4 regions of the Thalassotalea hakodatensis genome follow, and region 1 is predicted to be linked to each of the others. Evidence: riboswitches for the same ligand, from Rfam matches in the RefSeq annotation. Region 1 holds a riboswitch; each other region holds the start of a gene.
What was found. A riboswitch is a leader RNA that binds a small molecule or an ion and turns the genes downstream of it on or off. The one in region 1 is predicted to bind cyclic di-GMP.

Region 2: another riboswitch for cyclic di-GMP. It lies ahead of QUE72_RS08700 (DUF3718 domain-containing protein); the one in region 1 lies ahead of QUE72_RS11495 (hypothetical protein).
Region 3: another riboswitch for cyclic di-GMP. It lies ahead of QUE72_RS07905 (DUF3718 domain-containing protein); the one in region 1 lies ahead of QUE72_RS11495 (hypothetical protein).
Region 4: another riboswitch for cyclic di-GMP. It lies ahead of QUE72_RS18450 (diguanylate cyclase domain-containing protein); the one in region 1 lies ahead of QUE72_RS11495 (hypothetical protein).

Annotation. Positions count from the first base shown of each region.
Region 1 is NZ_AP027365.1:2,610,551-2,615,867, reverse strand. It holds gene QUE72_RS11500 (collagenase) at 1-2,224, opposite strand, end outside; cyclic di-GMP riboswitch class I at 2,491-2,573, shown strand; gene QUE72_RS11495 (hypothetical protein) at 2,663-3,844, shown strand; gene QUE72_RS11490 (aldo/keto reductase) at 3,941-4,993, opposite strand; gene QUE72_RS11485 (c-type cytochrome) at 5,023-5,317, opposite strand, start outside.
Region 2 is NZ_AP027365.1:1,983,391-1,988,707, reverse strand. It holds gene QUE72_RS08710 (hypothetical protein) at 1-4, opposite strand, end outside; gene QUE72_RS08705 (IS4 family transposase) at 398-1,576, opposite strand; gene QUE72_RS08700 (DUF3718 domain-containing protein) at 1,944-2,288, opposite strand; cyclic di-GMP riboswitch class I at 2,359-2,440, opposite strand; gene QUE72_RS08695 (RNA-binding S4 domain-containing protein) at 2,581-2,904, shown strand; gene QUE72_RS08690 (proline--tRNA ligase) at 3,074-4,774, shown strand; gene QUE72_RS08685 (Calx-beta domain-containing protein) at 4,885-5,317, shown strand, end outside.
Region 3 is NZ_AP027365.1:1,802,522-1,807,838, reverse strand. It holds gene QUE72_RS07925 (acetyl/propionyl/methylcrotonyl-CoA carboxylase subunit alpha) at 1-632, shown strand, start outside; gene QUE72_RS07920 (hydroxymethylglutaryl-CoA lyase) at 632-1,537, shown strand; gene QUE72_RS07915 (CoA transferase subunit A) at 1,615-2,316, shown strand; gene QUE72_RS07910 (3-oxoacid CoA-transferase subunit B) at 2,326-2,985, shown strand; cyclic di-GMP riboswitch class I at 3,210-3,300, shown strand; gene QUE72_RS07905 (DUF3718 domain-containing protein) at 3,366-3,725, shown strand; gene QUE72_RS07900 (patatin-like phospholipase family protein) at 4,204-5,317, shown strand, end outside.
Region 4 is NZ_AP027365.1:4,164,128-4,169,444, reverse strand. It holds gene recQ (DNA helicase RecQ) at 1-819, shown strand, start outside; gene QUE72_RS18465 (c-type cytochrome) at 859-1,158, opposite strand; gene QUE72_RS18460 (DUF3630 family protein) at 1,287-1,616, shown strand; gene QUE72_RS18455 (DUF523 domain-containing protein) at 1,616-2,092, shown strand; gene QUE72_RS18450 (diguanylate cyclase domain-containing protein) at 2,085-3,095, opposite strand; cyclic di-GMP riboswitch class I at 3,517-3,599, opposite strand; gene QUE72_RS18445 (tetratricopeptide repeat protein) at 3,760-5,317, shown strand, end outside.

The DNA.
Region 1 (5,317 bases):
GCAACATACGACTGAAAGCTGCAATATCTCGGCTGTCCACTTGTTGATTTCCGTCGATATCAGCAGGGTTATTTTCTACGGCTTGGCATTCGCCATTGCCAGCAATAATACAGTCTAACCACTCGTTAAATTGTGCATCGAAATTAACGCCCCAAGTGGTAATAATGTCTTGATAAGGTGTGAAGTTAGGTAGCTCAGGTTGTTCTTCATTTGGTTGGCCGCAAGTCCAAACCCAACTGCCGCTTGCCCATTCACTGTCGTCATAGGCCCAGTACCAATTATTTTCGATGGCTTCTGTTTTCGATTTCCAACCCCAATCAAATGCACATTCAGCAGTTGAAACTACATATTTGGCTGCACGAAACGTAGGTAACAATGTGTTATCAATATCAGCACGATTTTGTTCCATCATAAAGCGTGTTGCTAAATAGCCCCAATGATAAATTCTCTCAGTATTGCCATTGGCATAAGTGGTTTGAAATAGCTCACTTAACGCGTAGGTTTTATTTGCAGCAGCGGCTAGTGCATTGCTGTTGTTGTTAGGTTGAGAAAGATACTCAGCTAACCCTTCACTCCACCAAACACTGTTATCAGCTTGATCTGAAAAGCTGCCCCACAGGTTGAACCTTCCATCAAGGTAATGCACGTATTCATGTTGTAAATTCCACACTTGAAACGTTGGTAGCCAGGTTGCTTGGTGGGCAATAAAGCGTGCTTGATTACCTGGCGTAGCAGGCTCACCTTCTAAATACATACCGCCATTATCAGTACTGATTCCGAAGAAGGTTCCTGCGTAATTGTCATAATCAGTGTATGAACTAAAAATAACAACTTCTAAATCAGTATTATGATCATTGCTTACTGGTGTATCTTTAGCCGTTTGAAACATTTGATGAAAAGCTGTTTCTTGTTCGGCAAGTTGCACACAAATTTGATCGCGGTTTACTTCATCAATAGGTTCTTGATAACGAAGCTTCAGGGTTGTGCTACAGGTGTGGCTGCCAGATAAAATCGTTGCTTCTAAATCGAAGCTACAGGCATTGCCATAGAGATCACAGTTCTGTGAATCATATGCTATCACAGCCGTTTGTGCCTTTAACCAACCCATACTACCCGCGCCTTGGTAATCGTAGTTATTTAGTATGGTGATAATGGCGGGTCTAACGGTATCGGCAATCGTGCCGCCAAATTTTAAAAAGCGGGCGAGTTCATTAACACTATCACCCCATTGATATTCCCGTGTGTGACCAACAAGCCATTGACCTTCGTTTAATACAAAAGAAGATAAATTGGTAAGTAACTCAGGTTGATTTTGTACTAATTGTTCTAATGCGCTGGCATCTTCACTCGAGGTATTAAATAAATGTGTCAAGATCTGGGTAACACCATTTTCTTCATAATAAACACCCCAATCATCAGCACGGTTTACGGTTGAAGCATAGCCAAGTAAGCTTTCTGTTAATCGCGTTAAATAGGGTAGGTTATTAGTACCAGAGCTACGTAATAAAATGAGCATCTCATATCTGACCATAAAATCTCTGGTTGCTTCGCCGTTATAATTAACAAAGTTTTCACCTGAAATGTATAGGTTAAATGCTTGCTCAAGCGTATTGGTAAACTGACTATCGAATACTCTATTTGTGCCCCACTCAGCCCAGAACATAGCACGTAAGTAAATGACTAATTTTTCTAATTGAGCAGCCTTTGTGGTGTCAGTTCCGTCATAACCAGTAGAAAGTAGATCTGTTATGGCATCAGCAATGGTTTGTAAGCTTTGATCTGAGAATACAGATGTGCCAACTAGGTTAGCGTCAAATAATCCATAAAGACATGAAGTTAAATCACCATTAACTACGGCATTCACTAGAGCACCATCTGATAATGATTGTAATTCATTGGCATTGGTACAACCGCTACTTTGCATTGCTTTAATCGGAGAGCGCATTGAGCGATTAAGCGTTTTTGGATCAGAGCGATAATGATCGTTTAGTGTTTGTTTTGTCTGTAGTAATAGTTCGAATTGTTTTGGTGATATTTGCCTAGGGGGGCTGATATCTTGTTGTTTACTATCTTGTAACTGTTTTGCTGCATGTGATGTTAGCAAAGGCTTTGCTGAAGTTTTAGAAAGTATATTTGGTGTGATTTGTTCATTAGCAAATGCTGTATAACTTAAACAGGCGCTAACAGCTAAACCAGCACAGAGTATCTGTTGTGGAGTTTTCACGTTGTTTCCTTTTTTTATCATCGTTATTATAATTTGTATATAAAATACAGCTGTAAGTATATTGTATAAAATATAATTATCAATGATTTGTTAATAGCGTTAATGCATTGTTATAAGGTGTAGAAAATGAATTAAAGTTTTTATCTTTTTAATCAATTAATTAAATGGATAATATACATTTTAATGTGAAAGTTGTTTGATGGTTTTTTAAACAAAACGATCGTTTTGTTGACGCAAAACGTATTAAAGATTACTATTAATTCGATATTTGTAAAAGGCAAGTATGGTGAAACCCATATACGCAAAGCTTCCGACCTAAGGTAAATACTATGGTAGCGGGGTTGCAGAGAATTGAGCTTACCCAATCCTTGTCTGTTGTCATCATTACATTTTGACGTTAATAGTTTTTGTAAATTATATACAAACGAGGATCATCACTTGAATTATCAACTTATTCAACAAGCTAAAGTGTTAAGTTTTGCTGCATTACTGGGATTGAGCAGTGTTTCAACAGCAAATATTTATGACTTTCAAAATAAAGCGACCGGTTTTACCAGTGATAATGCACATTTTTCATTGCTTGGTATGGCTAACAATAGTGTACTTGCCCATGAAAATTCGATGTTTTCTATTCCGATTGATGACTTGAATCAACAAGGTCGTATCTTTGAAGTTATCAGCGATAATAATGCTGTTACAGGTGTTTTTAATCAGAACGAACTCTTTGTTTATGTCAATGAAGTTGATGAAGATGTTGCTGTTACGGTTCGAGTAGTTAGCGCAGCTAATGTAATGGCAACTGAATTTTCATTAACTATTAATGTGGTCAATAAGCCTACGTTGGCAATTGATACTTATGCTGCACCACAATTTGTTTCTGCGGATCTTGGCGGGGTTATTGTGGGTGAAACTAAACAATGGCTTACCGGTATTGCCGGTAATACTTATTTAGGAAACTTTGCTCGTCGTACAGGCATTGTTGCTAATACGCCAATTGCTTCAGGGTTTTCTCAAAATAATGCACCGGTGTTCTCATTGGCTACTGGCACAGCTTCTGGTCAGCTAATTCCAGTGATTAACCGAACAAATGCTTCTACACCGCTGTTTTTTGCCAGTAACAATATTGCAGAATCGTTTATTGAACAACCAATAAAATCTGCTGTTCCATTGGCTCTGATTTCGCTGGGTAAAGAAAAAGCTGCCTTACTGGCTAAACAAGCTGTTGAACGAGTGTTTCGTCAAGAAAATACCAACTCTACGGGAGGCTCTGGCGAAGAAGAGCTAAATAACGGTTCTGTGACCGATAATAACTTGGGTAATTTGCCAATAGGCGGTGAAGAGCAACAACAAGGTCAAGGTAACGGTGGTGGAGATCAAGGCAATGCGGGAGGTGCGTTTAATAACCGTGGCAGTTCTACTGGTGAAAATGGAAATCAAGATCCAGTAAATCAGAACAAGGGTTTTGTTCAAGCACCAAATTTTTCAGATGATAATAGCCCGAAGCCCACCGATATGAATATTGAAGTAGTGAAAATATCAGAGCCTCATTCTTTCGGGATAATGTTACTTGCTTTAATTACCGGATTGTTTATGTACAAACGTAGAAGGTTAACGAAATAACAATATATACCAATTACAACAAGGTATGCTTTTGATGTAATTGGTATCTCGACCTATCTTTTTCTCTGGTGTAGTTAGTCAGTGTTAATAAAAGCACTAATAGGGTGATGGGTAGGTTTTTAACCACTGATCTATCTGATTAAGTGTTGTCTCATTTAATGAAAGTTCGAACGCAGCAATATTCTCTTCTAATTGCGCCATACTGGTTGCACCAATAATGGTTGAAGTAACCCCTTTTACTTGATTTACCCACGCGAGCGCTAGTTGAGTTGGCGAAAGGTTTATTTGCTTAGCAATATCGCTGAGGCTTTGAACTGCGCTTTCAACGGCCGCAGTATCTCTAAACAATCCATGTCTTTGCATTAAGGTCCATCTACTACCTTTTGGTCTACTTCCGTTTAAGTATTTACCTGTTAGCGCGCCAGAAGCTAATGGTGACCAAGGTAAATAGGCAATATCTTCGTGGATACAGTTTTCGATTACATACGGCCAATCTTTGGTATGAAGTAAATTAAATTCATTTTGTACTGAAACAACTCGCGGTAAATTGTGCTGCTCGCTTAGTTTGACATATTGATTTATTCCCCAAGGTGTATCATTTGATAAACCGCAATAGCGAATTTTTCCTGCGGCAACACAGTCGGCTAACCCTTGCAGAATGTCATGCATTTTCTCAATTTCTTCAGTCGCGTTCACGTCAGTGTAATCAACCATATTTGGCCAATGTTTAGCAAAGTGAGGAGAGGTGTAATTCGGCCAATGTAACTGATATAGATCAATATGATCGGTGCTTAAGCGCTTAAGTGAATCATCAACTGCTTGAATAACCGCTTTCCGTGTTATCTCTGAGCCACCCCGTATGTATGAAAGTCCAGGGCCAGCCGCTTTTGTAGCAATGACTAAATTTTCTCGGCGTGAAGGATTAGCTTGTAAATAATGACCAATAATACGTTCAGTTTTACCATAAGTGTCAGCGGTAGGTGGTACTGCGTACATTTCGGCGGTGTCGATAAAATTCACTCCGTGATATTGCGCGTAGTCTAGTTGTTCATTGGCGTCTTGTTGTATATTTTGTTTACCCCATGTCATGGTACCTAAACAAACATTTGATACTTCTAATGAACTACTACCTAACCGAACATACTTCATAAAAACTCCTAAAACAATAATCTACATGATTAATCAAGGGTGGATAAATCACCACGAGTGACAGGGAAGCCAAGGTGCATCCAACCAAAAATACCTTCCCACAAAACGGCTGTTTTTGTAAAACCTTTATGTCGTAATTTATTGACTACATGATCAGCGGCAGCACGCGGGCATGAACAATAAGCAACAATTTGAACGTCTGTAGGGATGTCTGCAATCATAGCATCAAGATCTGCATAATAAGGTAATGGCACGGAACCTTTAATATGAGCGGTTTGCCATACCGAGGTTACACGAGTATCAAATAATACCATTTTCTGTTTT
Region 2 (5,317 bases), 630 kb from region 1:
ACATAACGTTACCTCTTAATCGCTATTTTCTCGCCAAAATGAAATAGCATTCACACTAGCAAGAATCCTTGTATGTCTTAACCATAGTGAATAAATACATCAGCTTCAATTATGCTTATGTGAATAATTTGTTAAATCATCGTTAGCAATTAGGTAAGTAATTTATTTTAAAGTTAATCTAAGCTGGTGATTTTTTTAGATTGAATACTTATAGTGAGGTCATTTTTTATAGCAAAATACTAGAGCGTGTTGATCTTTCATGTTTACTTTTGCCGCAATTTGTTTGGTATTTATACAAGGCAACACTTGCGCCGTGTAGTTATTCTACTCCAGTCAAGCGTTAACACAGTAGAAATGCCAAACAGATACAGCCCGAAGGGCTGACGGATCCCCATTTTTATATAACTGAACATATTTGATAATAAGCTAAAAAGTTTTCTCGACTTTTCTGTAGATAGTGATTTTTAATTTTGTGGAGTCTATGCCGAATTACTTGCTTCGCCAATGTAAGAAACGATAGAACTCTGCGGTGTTTTATCGTATTAGCCTGAAACATTATTTGCCAATTGCGCTGCTCCGCTTCAAAGCCAACAAACCAAAGTAATAGACTGGCTAAACATGCAATTAAGCACAAGGCACTCATTCGCCTTACGCCTTGTGTTTTACTAAACCGCCACGAAAAGCCATATTGTTGGCTTTTGTCATCGCGAAAGTTTTGCTCAATTTGCATCCTTTTACTGTACAACTTAATTACTTGATCACTAGTGAGTGTATTATCTGATGTTGCGAGTAACCATGGCTCATGAGCATGCCGTCGATACATGCGAGTATCTTTAGTAAAACGGCTATTCCCTTTTCGTCCTTTGTATTTTCCTTTGTACAAATGGAGAAATGCATCACATGCTGTTGGACTGTGTTGAGTAACCCTCGCTTTGCCAAGTCGAGTTGGTTGACAGCTCGCTCCCTGATGAAAGGCAGGGAGTTTTTCCCAAGTATTTTTACCTTCTAACTTACATGTCATCGTGCCTCTGAGACGGCCAATAAAGTGCCATCCTAATGAACGGACTTTAGTATACCAAGGAGTAAGAAAACCACCATCTGACAAAATATAAACGGACCGGTGTTCACCAATAACTTGAAGGAGGTTGTCTAAAAATCTGGCATTGGTTTCTGGCGTATCAAAATCTTTTAATTCAACAACCATGTTGTAAAGCACTAAAGAACGGCCATCAACGAGTAAACTCGCTCTAAGCAGGTGGTAATCTGAACGGCAACAACCACTCCAGTCCACTGCAATGGCTAAATAAGACAAGTTGCTAATGATTGGTTTGGCCAACGAAGCGTATATTTCAACTTGTTGGTTAAACAAATGCTCGTTATTAAGAAAACGATCAACCCTTTTTATTTTATGCTTAATGTTCGCACGTCCAGCTAAGTAACGCCCCAAACTTGTTAAGGTTAATCTATCAGACACTATAAGTGCTTCAGAGCATGCTTTAAGTGTCTTCATTCTCGCTTGATTGAAATTCGATAAGGACTTATCAAAGAAGTTATGGCAAAGTAAGGATTCAGGCATAGCATTTTACTCTTATTTTTGTTTTGGCGAACTAATAAGATCATAAAATGTTGTGCCTGTCATTTTTTGGGGATTCGTCAGCCCGAAGGGTTCAACTAAACGCCTCCTGCTCTTTGTTACTTGAATTAACCATAGAATGACTATGCAATAATCCAAGTGCCGCGATCAAAAGGCGTTTAATTTGAACAAAATTTAAACAGCAAAGATCAACACGCTCTAGAGGCTATAGATCTATCGCGTTATTTTTTTAGACATTTATTGGCTTTCAGACAATGCATTGCCTTTAATGTGTGGTTATTCCACATCAAAAACAATAACGGGCGCTATTTGCTTATTAGCGCCCATACGTATTCATTAGCGTTTAATATTAGCCATTTACACGTTTTTCAGCGGCAACTTTTAAACCCGTATTAGCAAGTGCAGTTAAATTTTCAGATACGACACTTTTAGGTAATTTACCTATCATCATTGCACCTGTTTCATTAGCATTTGCTGAAGCAGCGAATTGCAAAAGGTTTTTACCATTACATTCTACCGTATCAAAAACACGGCGAATTTTAATTCGTTGTGATTTTAGGTAACTACGTAGTTTTGATTTTGCATCAGCAGCAACAAATTCACATAAATTTTGCGCCACATTATTGGCTTGAGCTTTAGGTGCTATAGTAGAAAGAAGGAATGTAACTAAAATAACAATAACGAAGTTTTTCATGGTGACCTTTTCCAAAAAAGTAGATTAATAACTTTATAGAAACTGCAAGCATGATAAGCTTTTTGATCACTTAGGTAGCTCCACTGTCATAGAAAATCCGTAGACTGGTAGCTTTGCGTAATACCCTTTCAAGTATCTTGCCGTTTCTAGCTGCGCGCATTGTATAGATATCAACCAAAGATGCAAGCAATAGTTTTTCTTATTTTTTAACTATGTAAACTTACTGTTCAGGCAAGCGACAAAAAGATAAAATGCCTTAGAAAAATAAAATGTGTAATGTGTAAGGTTTAACATGACAATCGAAATAGAAGTTTCTTCTCAGCCCATCGAATTATATAAATTATTGAAGATAGCTAATCTTGTCAGTGGTGGCGGTGAAGCAAAAATTGTTATCACCGAAGGTTATGTGTATTTAAATGGTGAGCCTGAGTTTCAAAAACGTAAAAAAATTTTCCACCAAGATATCGTGCAATTTAATGGTGAAGAAATCCAATTGATATGTTTTCAAGCACCTAGTTCACCTCAAAAAAAGAAAAAACTTATTGGTGAGCACTCAACAAGTAAACCGTCTAATTCTATGCAAATAAAAGGTGGTCGTAAGAAAATATCACTGTAAATTGACAGTAAATATACAAGATTATGCTTTAAGATCTTAAATAATTGGACTGTATTTACTTCAATAGGTAATTAACTACATTTTTCTCTTTTGCACAATACCACCCCCTGTTAGAATAAAGGCACTATATTTATAATATTTTCATGATTCATACGGAACAAAAAACCCCATGCGTACTAGCCAATACTTACTTTCAACGTTGAAAGAAACCCCAGCGCACGCTGAAGTAATTAGCCATCAATTAATGCTACGAGCAGGTCTTGTTCGCAATGTTGCCTCAGGTTTATATACATGGTTACCCACAGGGCTTCGTGTGTTAAGAAAAGTAGAACATATTGTTCGTGAAGAAATGACAAAAGCGGGTGCTATTGAAACATTGATGCCAATGGTACAGCCTGCTGATTTGTGGCAAGAATCAGAGCGCTGGGAAGATTACGGTCCAGAACTGCTTCGACTTCAAGATCGTCACGATCGCTCTTTTGTTTTAGGCCCTACGCATGAAGAAGTTATTACTTCAATTGTGCGAAACGAAGTTAACAGCTACAAACAATTACCGTTAAATGTTTTTCAAATTCAAACTAAATTTCGTGATGAAATACGCCCACGTTTTGGTGTTATGCGAGGCCGAGAGTTTTTGATGAAAGACGCCTATTCATTTCATATTACCGATGAATGCTTGAAGAAAACGTACCAAACCATGTTCGATGCTTATTGTCGAATATTTGAAAGATTAGGTTTAGATTTCCGCCCTGTTGTTGCTGACAATGGTTCAATTGGTGGTGAAGGCTCGCATGAATTTCATGTGCTTGCTGATTCAGGCGAAGATGATATTGTTTTTTCTGATAGCTCTGAATACGCAGCAAACATCGAAAAAGCCGAAGCATTAGCCCCAGTAGGCGAGTGCCCTCAAGGCACTCAATCAATAACAGAAGTAGCCACTCCTGATGCTAAAACAATTGATGCAGTGGCAACAACATTAAATATTGCAGCTAACCAAACCGTTAAAACGTTACTTGTCAAAGGTGCGACAGAAGATCAACCCGTAATAGCACTTGTTGTGCGAGGCGACCATCAACTTAATGAAGTTAAAGCTGAAAACCTACCACAAATTAGTAGTCCATTAACCTTTGCAACTGACGAAGAAGTACAGCAAGCGGTTAGCTGTAGTGTAGGTTCAATTGGTCCTGTAGGTTTATCAATTCCTGTGGTTGTTGACCGAAGTGCAGTACATATCGCTGATTTTGTTTGTGGTGCAAATAAAGATGGCTTTCATTTCACTGGAGTAAACTGGGATAAAGATATAACCAGTTATACTGTTGCAGATATACGAAACGTTATTGAAGGTGATCCAAGCCCGTGTGGTAACGGGAATATCGTGATCAAACGTGGTATTGAAGTTGGACATATATTTCAACTAGGCAATAAATACGCTAAGGCGATGAATTGTGGTGTGCTGACAGAGTCAGGTAAAAACCAAACGTTAACCATGGGCTGTTATGGCATTGGTGTTTCTCGTATAGTCGCTGCGGCTATTGAACAAAACCATGACAAATATGGCATAAAATGGCCAAAAGCTATTGCGCCATTTCAAGCCGCGATCGTTCCAATGAACATGGCAAAATCAGAACGAGTGAAAGAAACGGCTGAAAATTTATACAAACAGTTATCTAATGTCGGGATAGATGTATTGTTCGATGATCGAAAAGAGCGCCCTGGTGTGATGTTTGCTGATCATGAACTAATAGGCACACCGATGTTACTCATCGTTGGTGAGCGAAATTTAGATGACAACAAAGTTGAAGTAAAAAATCGTATCACTGGTGAAAAATCATTGCTTGATATTGTTGATGTGTTAAGTCTATTTGAATAATCATACATTATATAAACGGCTAATCACCTCTCTTTAGCCGTTTATATTAACTTCGTATTCATATTTGATGTGATACACTTTAGTTGTATCATTTATAATATGGAGTTTATATGAAGTATCTTCTAGGTGCCTTAACCTTTCTCATCGCACCGCAATTATCGGCAGCTGATAATTTATTTAATTGGCGTCACGTACAGGCAGAACAACATACTAGCAATTCAGGTATAGGTGTTAAATATCAGCAAGGCGATAAATTTACGCTAAACTCCAGTACCCTGGCCTCTTTTAATATTGGTGATACGTTTACCGTAAATCTTAAAGATGGTAAAAGTTACCTCGCTAACATTATCAATATCAAAGAAAAAGCCCATACAAAACATATTATTGCTCATATTCATCAACAGCAACGAAACTTACCTTTGGTGATCACCCTAGGGGAAAAACAGTTTTTTATGCGAATTGTTGCACCAGAAAAAACATGGGTTGCGCAAGGTAAACAGCAATCAGGCTGGATAATCGAAGAAAAACTTAAACATCATGCAC
Region 3 (5,317 bases), 810 kb from region 1:
ATTTAGTGCTCTCTTTAGCTGAACGCTCTAAAACACACGCTAAAAGTACGACAGATCCTCACTCTCCTTGGAATCACACCAATGCTTGGCGACTTAATGAAGCCCACATTCATAAGCTAACATTAGCGCATAATGACACTCACTACCCCGTTATTGTTGAGCAAAAGCGAATGGGGAATCGACGCTACTACATAATCACTGTTGAGCATCATGCATTTCAAGGACGTACATTAGACTGTCAAGGAACAATAGTTGGTGATGAACTTTCTACCAGTATTGACGGTTATCGCAGTCAAGCAACGATAAGTCGTGAAGGCGATAATATCAGTTTATATAGATCAAATGGCGTGTTTAATTTTACTTATATACGCCCTGATTGTGGGTTAAGTAACGCTGAAGATAATGCAAACGGCTTAACTGCGCCTATGAACGGAACCATGGTCAGCGTATTAATTAATCAAGGAGATACGGTTACGAAAGATCAACCATTAATGATCATGGAAGCAATGAAAATGGAGCATACTATTAAGGCACCTACAGATGGCATAATCGATACAGTTTATTATCAAACTGGCGATATGGTAGATGGCGGCGCTGAACTATTAGCGTTTACGCCCAAGGAGCAAGGCTGATGGCACTACCTAAATCAGTAAAAATTGTTGAAGTTGGCCCAAGAGACGGCTTACAAAATGAAAAAGAACTCGTTGCCGCAAAAGATAAAATACAGTTAATTAACAAACTGAGTAACGCCGGATTAAGCTATATCGAAGCTGCAAGCTTTGTGTCGCCTAAATGGGTACCACAAATGGCAACCTCTTCCGACGTAATGGCAGGTATAGAACGAAAAACAAACGTCACGTATGCGGCATTAACTCCTAATTTAAAAGGCTTTGAAGCAGCGCTTGCTGCAGGTGTTTCAGAAGTTGCTATTTTTGGTGCTGCTTCAGAAGCATTTAGCCAAAAAAATATTAATTGCTCAATAGATGAAAGCCTAGCGCGATTTGAACCTGTTATTCGTGCCGCAAAGCAACATGGCATACTTGTACGAGGTTATGTTTCTTGCGTAGTTGGTTGTCCTTACGATGGTTATATTGCACCAGATACAGTGGCTGAGGTTGCTGAAAAGTTATACAAAATGGGCTGCTATGAAGTTTCACTTGGTGACACAATTGGCGTAGGTACTGTAGCCAGTGTCAATAAAATGTTACAGGCAGTAAGCGCCCGAATCCCCGTAAAGCACCTTGCTGTTCACTTTCATGATACCTACGGTCAAGCGTTAACGAATATTTACGCCGCGTTACAACACGGCGTAAGTGTTGTCGACTCAGCCATTGCTGGCTTAGGCGGTTGCCCTTATGCTAAGGGTGCTTCAGGTAATGTAGCAACAGAAGACGTTGTTTATATGCTAAATGGCTTAGCGATAGAAACAGGGATTAACTTCGATACCTTACTTGAAGCAGGCTGGTATATCAGTAACAAACTCGGCAAGGCACCGGTTTCAAAAGTTTCAAATGCATTTTTAGCTAAATGCGAATAGCTTTACTTTTATAATCATTCAAATTTTAATGATCAACTGCAACACTCGTTGATCTTACATTTAGCAAGGAGTTAATCATGGCGGGTTTTGACAAAGTAGTGTCGAGCTATGAAGAAGCATTAGCAGGGCTAGAAGATAACATGACAGTTATTGCTGGCGGTTTTGGCTTATGCGGTATACCGGAAAATCTTATTACAGAGATCAAACGTAAAGGCACAAAAGGGTTAACCGTTGTTTCAAATAACTGCGGTGTTGATGATTTTGGTTTAGGGGTATTACTGCCTAATCGACAAATAAAAAAAATACTCGCTTCATATGTTGGCGAAAATGCTGAGTTTGAGCGACAAATGATGAGTGGTGAACTTGAAGTTATCTTAACTCCTCAAGGTACACTCGCTGAGAAAATGCGCGCAGGTGGCGCAGGTATTCCTGCATTTTATACCGCCACAGGTTATGGTACACCTGTGGCCGAAGGTAAAGAAGAACGTGAATTTGATGGTCGTCACTATATATTAGAAAAAGCCATTACCGGTGACTTTGCCATCGTAAAAGCATGGAAAGCAGACCGATACGGAAACCTTGTGTTTAGAAAAACCGCACGTAACTTCAACCCTATGGCTGCTACTGCAGGCAAAATAACCGTAGTTGAAGTAGAAGAAATCGTTGAGCCGGGTGAGTTAGCACCTGATGAAATTCACACCCCTGGCATTTACGTTAACCGTCTCATTAAAGGGACGTTTGAGAAACGCATCGAACAACGCACAATTAGAAGCGCATAAGGAGTTAACATGGCTTTATCTAGAGAACAAATTGCGCAACGCGTAGCACAAGAACTGCAAGATGGTTTTTACGTAAATCTTGGCATAGGCATTCCTACATTAGTCGCCAATTACGTACCCAATGGCATGGAAGTCATGTTGCAATCTGAAAATGGTTTACTTGGCATGGGTCAATTTCCTACTGAAGACGAAATAGACGCTGACTTAATCAATGCTGGTAAGCAAACAGTAACCACCGCTAAGGGAGCATCAATTTTTGATTCAGCAGAATCATTTGCTATGATCCGTGGTGGGCATGTTGACCTCACTGTATTAGGCGCTTTTGAAGTTGACGTTCAGGGCAATATTGCTTCATATATGATCCCTGGTAAGTTGATTAAAGGCATGGGTGGTGCAATGGACTTAGTTGCAGGTGCTGAAAACATTATTGTTACTATGACCCATGCGTCTAAGCACGGGGAATCTAAGTTACTCTCGCAATGTACCTTACCATTAACAGGTAAAGGCTGTATCAACAAAGTGCTAACTGATTTAGCCTTTATCGAAATCAAAGATAATAGCTTTCATCTGGTTGAACGTGCACCTGGTGTATCTGTAGAAGAGATTAAAGCGTTAACTGCTGGTGAACTTGTTATACCTGAAAATGTACCTGAGATGACATTTATATAACTTTTACCAATAAATTTATTAGTAAATATAATAAAAAAAGAGCTTTAATGCTCTTTTTTTATAAGAATTAGAAAGTCATATGTAATGTTTCCATATATCCTACAAGAGAAAGTTATATCTAACACATTGTAAAATATACATTTATAGTAAAAACTTAACATTCAACATACTTGCCAATTTCACAAGACTTGATTTTATCTTACAAATTAGTGATACTGAAATTGACAAAGAAAAGGCAAAACATGCGAAAACATGTTACGCAAAACCACCGGTCTAAGGATAATTTAATTTATCTATGACAGCGGAGTTACCGAGTTCAATTAGGTACGTCCTGTGGTTTTTTCTTTTAATAAACTCAACTTGAATTAAAGGTTATTAAAATGAAAAAATTATTACTAGTTTCAACTATTACAGCGTTAACAATGACGTCTATCGTTTCTGCTCCTAAAGCAGAAGCATCGAATATAGCTCAAAGCTTATGTGAGTATGTAGCTGCAGATGATAAGAAGCGTATGCGCTCATTTTTAAGAACGAATAAAATCAAAATCCGCAGAGTTTTTGATGGTATTCAATGTAATGGTCAAAACTTACTGGTATTTGCTTCTGCAAGAGGTGCGGTTGAAACAGGTTCTATGATAGTAAGTAAGCTACCAAAGAAAGTTGTTTCAGAGAACCTTGCAAATCTCCAGAGTGGATCGCAACCATTGATAGATGCCGCTAACGAACGCGTTAGCAGCTAAAATTATTTTTTAGTAGGCGTTATTTGTTAAATCAATAGCTTTACTAGTTTATAATTCTTCTGTCGACTTAAAAAAGCCAGCTAATGCTGGCTTTTTTTTCAACTCAACAAAAGTAGCCTTTACTTTTATAAGCCTTTTATTAATTTAAATGTTCGTGTTGGTTACCATTGTTTATACAGAACGATTTTTAAACCCAGCTAACATTATTTAACCTGAGCTCGGGATAAGAAGTTAGCGAATCAACAGAAACGGTAAGCTTTTTATTTATCACACTGTTCTAGCACGGAGTTTTTTCTTAGTGCAAGGAAAATTTGTGCGTCAATAACGTGTCTATTGCAAATACATTTAACGCAGTAATAAGGAAAAACAACGGCTAGAAAGTAAGTTGTTATCCCTAGCTCAAGTTATTTAACTTGGTAATCTTTAAAATAAACGATAAACTCTCGTTAATTGATAGAATAGATACCGTGATTAATTTGTGACGTACCGATCGCGCCAGCATGAAAAAAACGCATTAGTATTAACTGGGGGTGGTGCAAGAGCTGCCTATCAAGTTGGTGTGCTGTCTGCAATTTCAAAATTTTCCCCACGGCATCACCCTATCCCTTTTTCAATTATTTGCGGTACCTCTGCCGGAGCGATCAACTCAACCGGTTTAGCCTGTTATGCATCTTGCTTTCAACTTGGCGTTAAAAAACTTGAATGGGTATGGAAGAACTTAACAACAAGCAGGATATATCATAGTGACCCTGCTCGTGTATTTAGTCATATATACCGTGGTATATTAGCGAGCTTTCAAGCAGATTATGCAAACAAATCGGCGCACAGCTTACTTAACAATGCACCATTAAGAGCCTTACTAACAGATGTTGTTGACTTTCAGCGTATAGACAATAATCTATTAAAAGGACATTTACGCGCGCTTTCAGTCACTGCGTCTAGTTATAGTAGTGGTGATTCCATTAGTTTTTTTCAATCAAGTGAAACCATTTCTCCTTGGTTTCGAGCTAAACGAAAAGGCTTACCCTGTCAGATAAATAGTGATCATTTACTTGCTTCAGCAGCGATTCCACTATTGTTCCCGTCGATCAAACTTGGAAAAGAACATTTTGGTGACGGCTCTATTCATCAACTATCTCCGTTGAGCCCTGCAATACATTTAGGCGGTGAGAAGCTATTTATTATCGGTGTTGAACAACCGTCAGAACCATTACATCCTAAGGAAAACAATCCACATCCTCCAACAAGCGCGACCATCGCAGGTCATTTACTAGATGGCATTTTTTCAGACACTTTGCAAAGTGACTTAGAACGTCTCAAACGTGTAAATAAAACACTTTCGTTAATCCCAGAAGAAAAAAAAATAGCACAAGAAGGCTTAAAATCAATAGAGACATTAGTAATAAACCCAAGCCACGACTTCAATGCAATAGCAGTAGAGCATTATCATCAAATGCCAATATCAATTCGACTGCTTCTTAGGGCGATGGGCATCAGCAATGATCCTGAATCAAGTATCATTAGCTACCTGTTATTTGATCGCACCTATTGCCATCAACTCATTAAACTCGGCTTTCAAGATGCACTAGAGA
Region 4 (5,317 bases), 1.6 Mb from region 1:
AATGCAGAGGCGCTATATTTACACGATGAAAAAGATGTTTCGCGTATCCAAAAGCGCATACAAGAAACGGAAAACGAACATAAGCGTAACGTAGAGTTATTAAGATTTGCCTCGGTAAATGATTTTGTTGAATCTCAAACGTGTCGTCGGCAGTTAGTACTGAATTATTTTGCGGAATTTACCACATCAGGTTGTGGCAATTGTGACATTTGCTTAGACCCACCAAGTCAATTTGATGGCTTGAAGGTTGCTCAAATGGTGTTATCGTGCGTATATCGTAGTAATCAACAACATAATGCAAATTATATTATTGATGTATTACGTGGCCAGTTAACAGAAGTCATTGCTCAGGCACAGCATCAACAATTATCAACGTTTGGTATTGGTCGAGATAAAACACCAGGGTATTGGTACGCGATTATTCGCCAATTGATACATTTAGGCTACTTACAACAAGATATAGCGAACCATTCAGCGCTGATGTTAACGCAAGCCTCTCGTTCGGTTTTAACCGGTGAGCAAGCCTTGAGTTTAGCAACGCCTAGATTACAAAAAGCCAGTTATTGGCGGCAGGATAAACAATCTGGGCAATATGACCGTGTATTATTTGCCAAGCTGCGTGAGTTGCGAAAAACCTTGGCAGACAGCGAAGACATACCGCCTTATATTGTGTTTAATGATGCGACGTTGTCGGAATTAGCGCGCTTTAAACCGAAAACACCGACAGAAATGCTCAATATCTCAGGGATAGGTCAAACAAAGTTAGCACGTTATGGTGCGCCGTTTTTAAGTGTAATAAATGAAGTAATCGATAAGTAAGGTAAGAAAAAGCGCTCATGGAGCGCTTTTAAAGAGAAATTATTTTAAACTCGCGTAATAAGCCGCTAAGTTTTTCATATCTTCATCAGTTAAAGGCATTGCCATACCTGTCATCATCGGATCTTTACGGGCACCTGATTTAAAGTCTTTTAATTGCTTATAAAGGTACTGTTCTTGTTGCCCTGCTAAATTAGGGTACATTGGCGTTGTAGATATGCCCGTTGCACCATGGCAAACGCCACAGGTTGCTGCTTTTTCTTTACCTTTGGCGATATCGCCTGCGAAAACCGGAGATGCCATCATCACAGTAGCAGCAATTGCTAACGTAAATATTTTCATGCCTATATCTCTCTATCTTTGATTAGAAAATTTAATTGCCTAGCCAGATTATATGAAAAAACAGCATAGCTGTCTCAGATTTTTTTGTATTATATGCAATAGATCAATATTTCCTAGAGGTAAATCAATTGTCTTGGTTTTTTAATAAAATAAAGTGGCAGCAACAAAATGATGTTATAAGCATTGATACTGAAAAAGTTGAGTCGTTATCACCTTTTACTTGGGAACAAGAAGACATTCCCGAAATATTTTCAGAAATATCGAGCGGCAATGAACAATTAACACTAAAAAGTACACACGTAGGCGCTGATCGTGTTAGTTATGAAGTCTGTTGGTTTGATTCGGTGTATTGGTTGCATTTTGAATGTTACAGTCAATCTATTTGGTTCGAGGCACTTGATTCAACAGCAATGAAAAATATTAACCCCTTATATGATTATTTAACAGGTAATGCATAATGGAAAAAATTCTTGTCAGTGCATGTTTAATGGGAGATCTGGTTAGATACGATGGTGGACATCAGCAGTTAGTCAATAAAACGTTCAAACAATGGCAGCATGAAGGTAGGCTAGTGAAGGTGTGCCCTGAAGTGGCGGGCGGGTTATCAACACCTAGAGCGCCGGCTGAAAGAGTGTTAAAGGACAATTTAGTAATAGATGTATCAGGAAAAGATGTGACTCACGCTTTTACCCGAGGGGCAAATATCGCGCTGTCGATTTGTCTTGAGCAACAGATTAAATACGCCTTATTAAAAGAATCTAGCCCTTCTTGCGGAAGCAATAGCATTTATGACGGGCGGTTTACTGGTAGCAAAATATCAGGGATGGGTTTAACGACCGAGCTACTACGACAACATGACATCGAAGTTTATAGTGAAAATACGGTGTTATTATTAGCTGAAAAGCTAACACGTAATGAAAAAAAGTTTAGCTAGCAACAGTAATTTTGTTACTGCTATGGCGCTGCATATCGACTACTAAAGTACGTGTATAATTAAGTACCGTATCGATATTCTGCGATAAGGTAAAATCATTTACTCCCATTGAGATCGTCATATGGGGCAACCTGACACCAGATTTGCTACTTACGAAGCGAAGCTTTTCAACACCTTGGCGTATTTTTTCGGCAATTTCACTGGCAATATTACGTTCTACTTCGGGTAATAAAATTAAAAACTCATCATGACCGGAACGTACAGGCAAACCGCTATCACCTACATAACTTCCAATTTTGTTGGCTATTTTTGACAATAATACATCGCTTATTAAACCGCCAAACTTTTCGCTTACTAAAGATAGCTTATCAACATTAACAACAATAGCCGCCACTTGCTTGTTAGGGTCTTCAAGTGTCCATTGTTCTAAGTTTTTATTTAATGCCTTGCGATTATATAAACCCGTTAACGGATCGAGGTAAATATCTTTTTTTATCTCGGCCAGTTCAGCTTTTAATAACTGTGATTGCTTTTTAGATATTATCAGTTGGTTAGAAAGTTGCTGTTGCTTCTGACGAAAACTTTTTGACGCTTGTTCGATTTGTTGAATAGCGCCAGTAATGGCTTTTTGATTATTAGATTTCAGATTAACGATATTGTGATCAAGCTTTTTCAACAGAGTATTCGCGCAATTCATCGACTGTTGATTATTATTCGCTAAACTATCTACTAATTCATCGATGTCTGTAACAATTTCTTCCCTAAACGTACTTTGGCCTAAAATATATTGTTTATATAGCTCTTGAATAACATATTCGTCTAGCTTTTTGCCTAAGGATAAATGTTGTTTTATTTGTTGGTTTAACGTTGGGTTTTTACCAATAATATATTCATAACAGATGGCGTAATTTATTGGAGATGCAGGAAGATGCCATTGCTGCAACTGCTTTATAGTCAGTGTTGATGTTTGCTCTGCTTTTTTGATGGAATCATGGTATTGCAAAATTACCCATCCCCTCAGTAAATACGAAAAATAAATTGTTATTGTTATAAGTTCATTCTCTAGTAATTTATAAAAAAGTGCTAGCGTTAATCGCAAATAAATGGAAATAAATAATACCAATCCACCCAAAGGAGTGAATGCTTAGCGCTGCATGGACGATAGTAGAATAAACAAATTTATGTTGCCGATGAAGTTCTAAGTTGATCAAATCTTAAATTCAATTGGTATAAATTCTCGCTAAGCGATCACTTTCTTAGACGGAATGGCATTAATGTTGTTCATTGAGACTTCGGTGAATAAAAAATTTAAGCGTAAACGGTGTAGTAGGTTTAAGGGGACAAGGGAGCACGCAAAGCTAGTGCTAAAAAGAAAGATATAACATAGGAAAAGCCTCAATAGACAAGCCCCCACTATGTCTAAATTCGGTAGTTCCGCTGCCATAGGTTTCCCCGTAGACCGGTAACTTTGCGTCTCTAGCTTTCGCTAGATTTGCCCTTATCGAGCTTTAGTAGCTCAAGAGACATTATATTCATAGATTTTTTCTTGTAAACCATAAATATTGTTTATATGGTAAACTTTATTTGTTTTTTAAATTAAACCCTTGAAATAAAGGGAATTGAAAACTCATCCGATGATTTATAAATTGTTTTTCTACAGTGTATTTTTGTATGTTTTTAGCGCGTCTCTTCTGGCGGAAGATACAGCCAGTACAGAGATATTACAGAATATTGCTGACGTTAATCGTTTCTACGAGGGCGATAGAGAATCAATGCCTTATCAAAGTGTATTAACACTTTCTCAGCGTGTTATTAAGCAACGTCATTTGTACCATAATAACACGTTGGCAAAAGTGTTTACTTTACTTGCAGATGCAGCGACAAATACTGGCGATCTCGCAAAGTCATTACAATTTGCTCAAGATGGGGTCACGTTATTGGGCGTTGACCAACAAATAAATTTAAGGCTTTTACTAAAAGTTGCAGCAGGATATTACTACAAAGGTAAGTTTAATAGCGCCAAAGAAGTTGCTGAACGAGCGGTGTCACAGGCACAAGCACTTAACCATGTTGAGTTATTAATCAATGCGTTAAGTTATCGGGCGATGGCCAACGCGTTATTAGCTGAACATGATAATGCATTAACTGATATTGAACGCATTGAGCTGTTACTTGCTGAGCAACCTAGGTTGTCAGATCGTATTTCTTTAATTAATTTATTGGCTAACGCGCATTATTATTTGGGAGACGATAATACCGCTATTTCTTTATATAATAAGGTGTTAAAACTTAGGTTTGAGTTGAATAAAGTGGCTAACATTGATCAAACCTATTATCACTTAGCGCGTTCTTATTTATCATTGGGCATGTTAGACGATGCTTACAATGCCTTTTGGGAAGCCTTAACCTACGCCCAAAAGAAACAAGCCCCTATTCGTATTGCTTATGCTCAGTCGGGCTTAGGGAAAGTACATTTTTTACAAACAGATTATCAACAAGCGTTAAACTTATTTAATAAAGCTGAATTGGGTTTTCGTGGTTACAATTTAACGCAACCGTATTTAACCGTTTTATTAGATTTAGCAAGAGTGCATGAAACATTAAATAACAAGTCAGAAAGTTATAGGTATTTAACGAAAGCTCAACGTATTTCTGCTTCAACTGAACTGACGGAAAAGCAAATTGTGTTACATTTAATGGCGGCAAAAATGTACCGTGATCTTGGTCAATTCGATAAAGCCTTAGCTGCTTATTTTCAATATACTGAGCAGGAAAAAGTGTTTAAACATTACGGCGAAAAAAATGTACTTCAAGAGGAAAAAAATCACGCTACAAGCCAAAAAAGTCGGAATTTTTCATTACAATTTGCCAACCAATCAACCTTAACGCAAGAATATCAATTCAAATATCAACAACAACAAAAACTGATTAGTTTATTGATATTTTTTGTTATTGTTTTGTTTGTTTTTTGTCTTTGGTTAGGAGTAAAGCTAAGAGCACTTAAATTAAAATACGTGTATGAAGAAGCGGAAAAGCCTATCGACTATATCGCTGGACCTAGCTACAGTAAAAAACTGTACCAATATCATTATAAAATGGCGCGAAAATTCGAGTACCCGTTAACTATAGGTTACTTCACGATTGAAAATTGGAATGAACTGACGTTTCAGTTTAATAAAAAAACCGTCGCAGAAGTCACATTGGCGTTATTTGAATTAATTTACA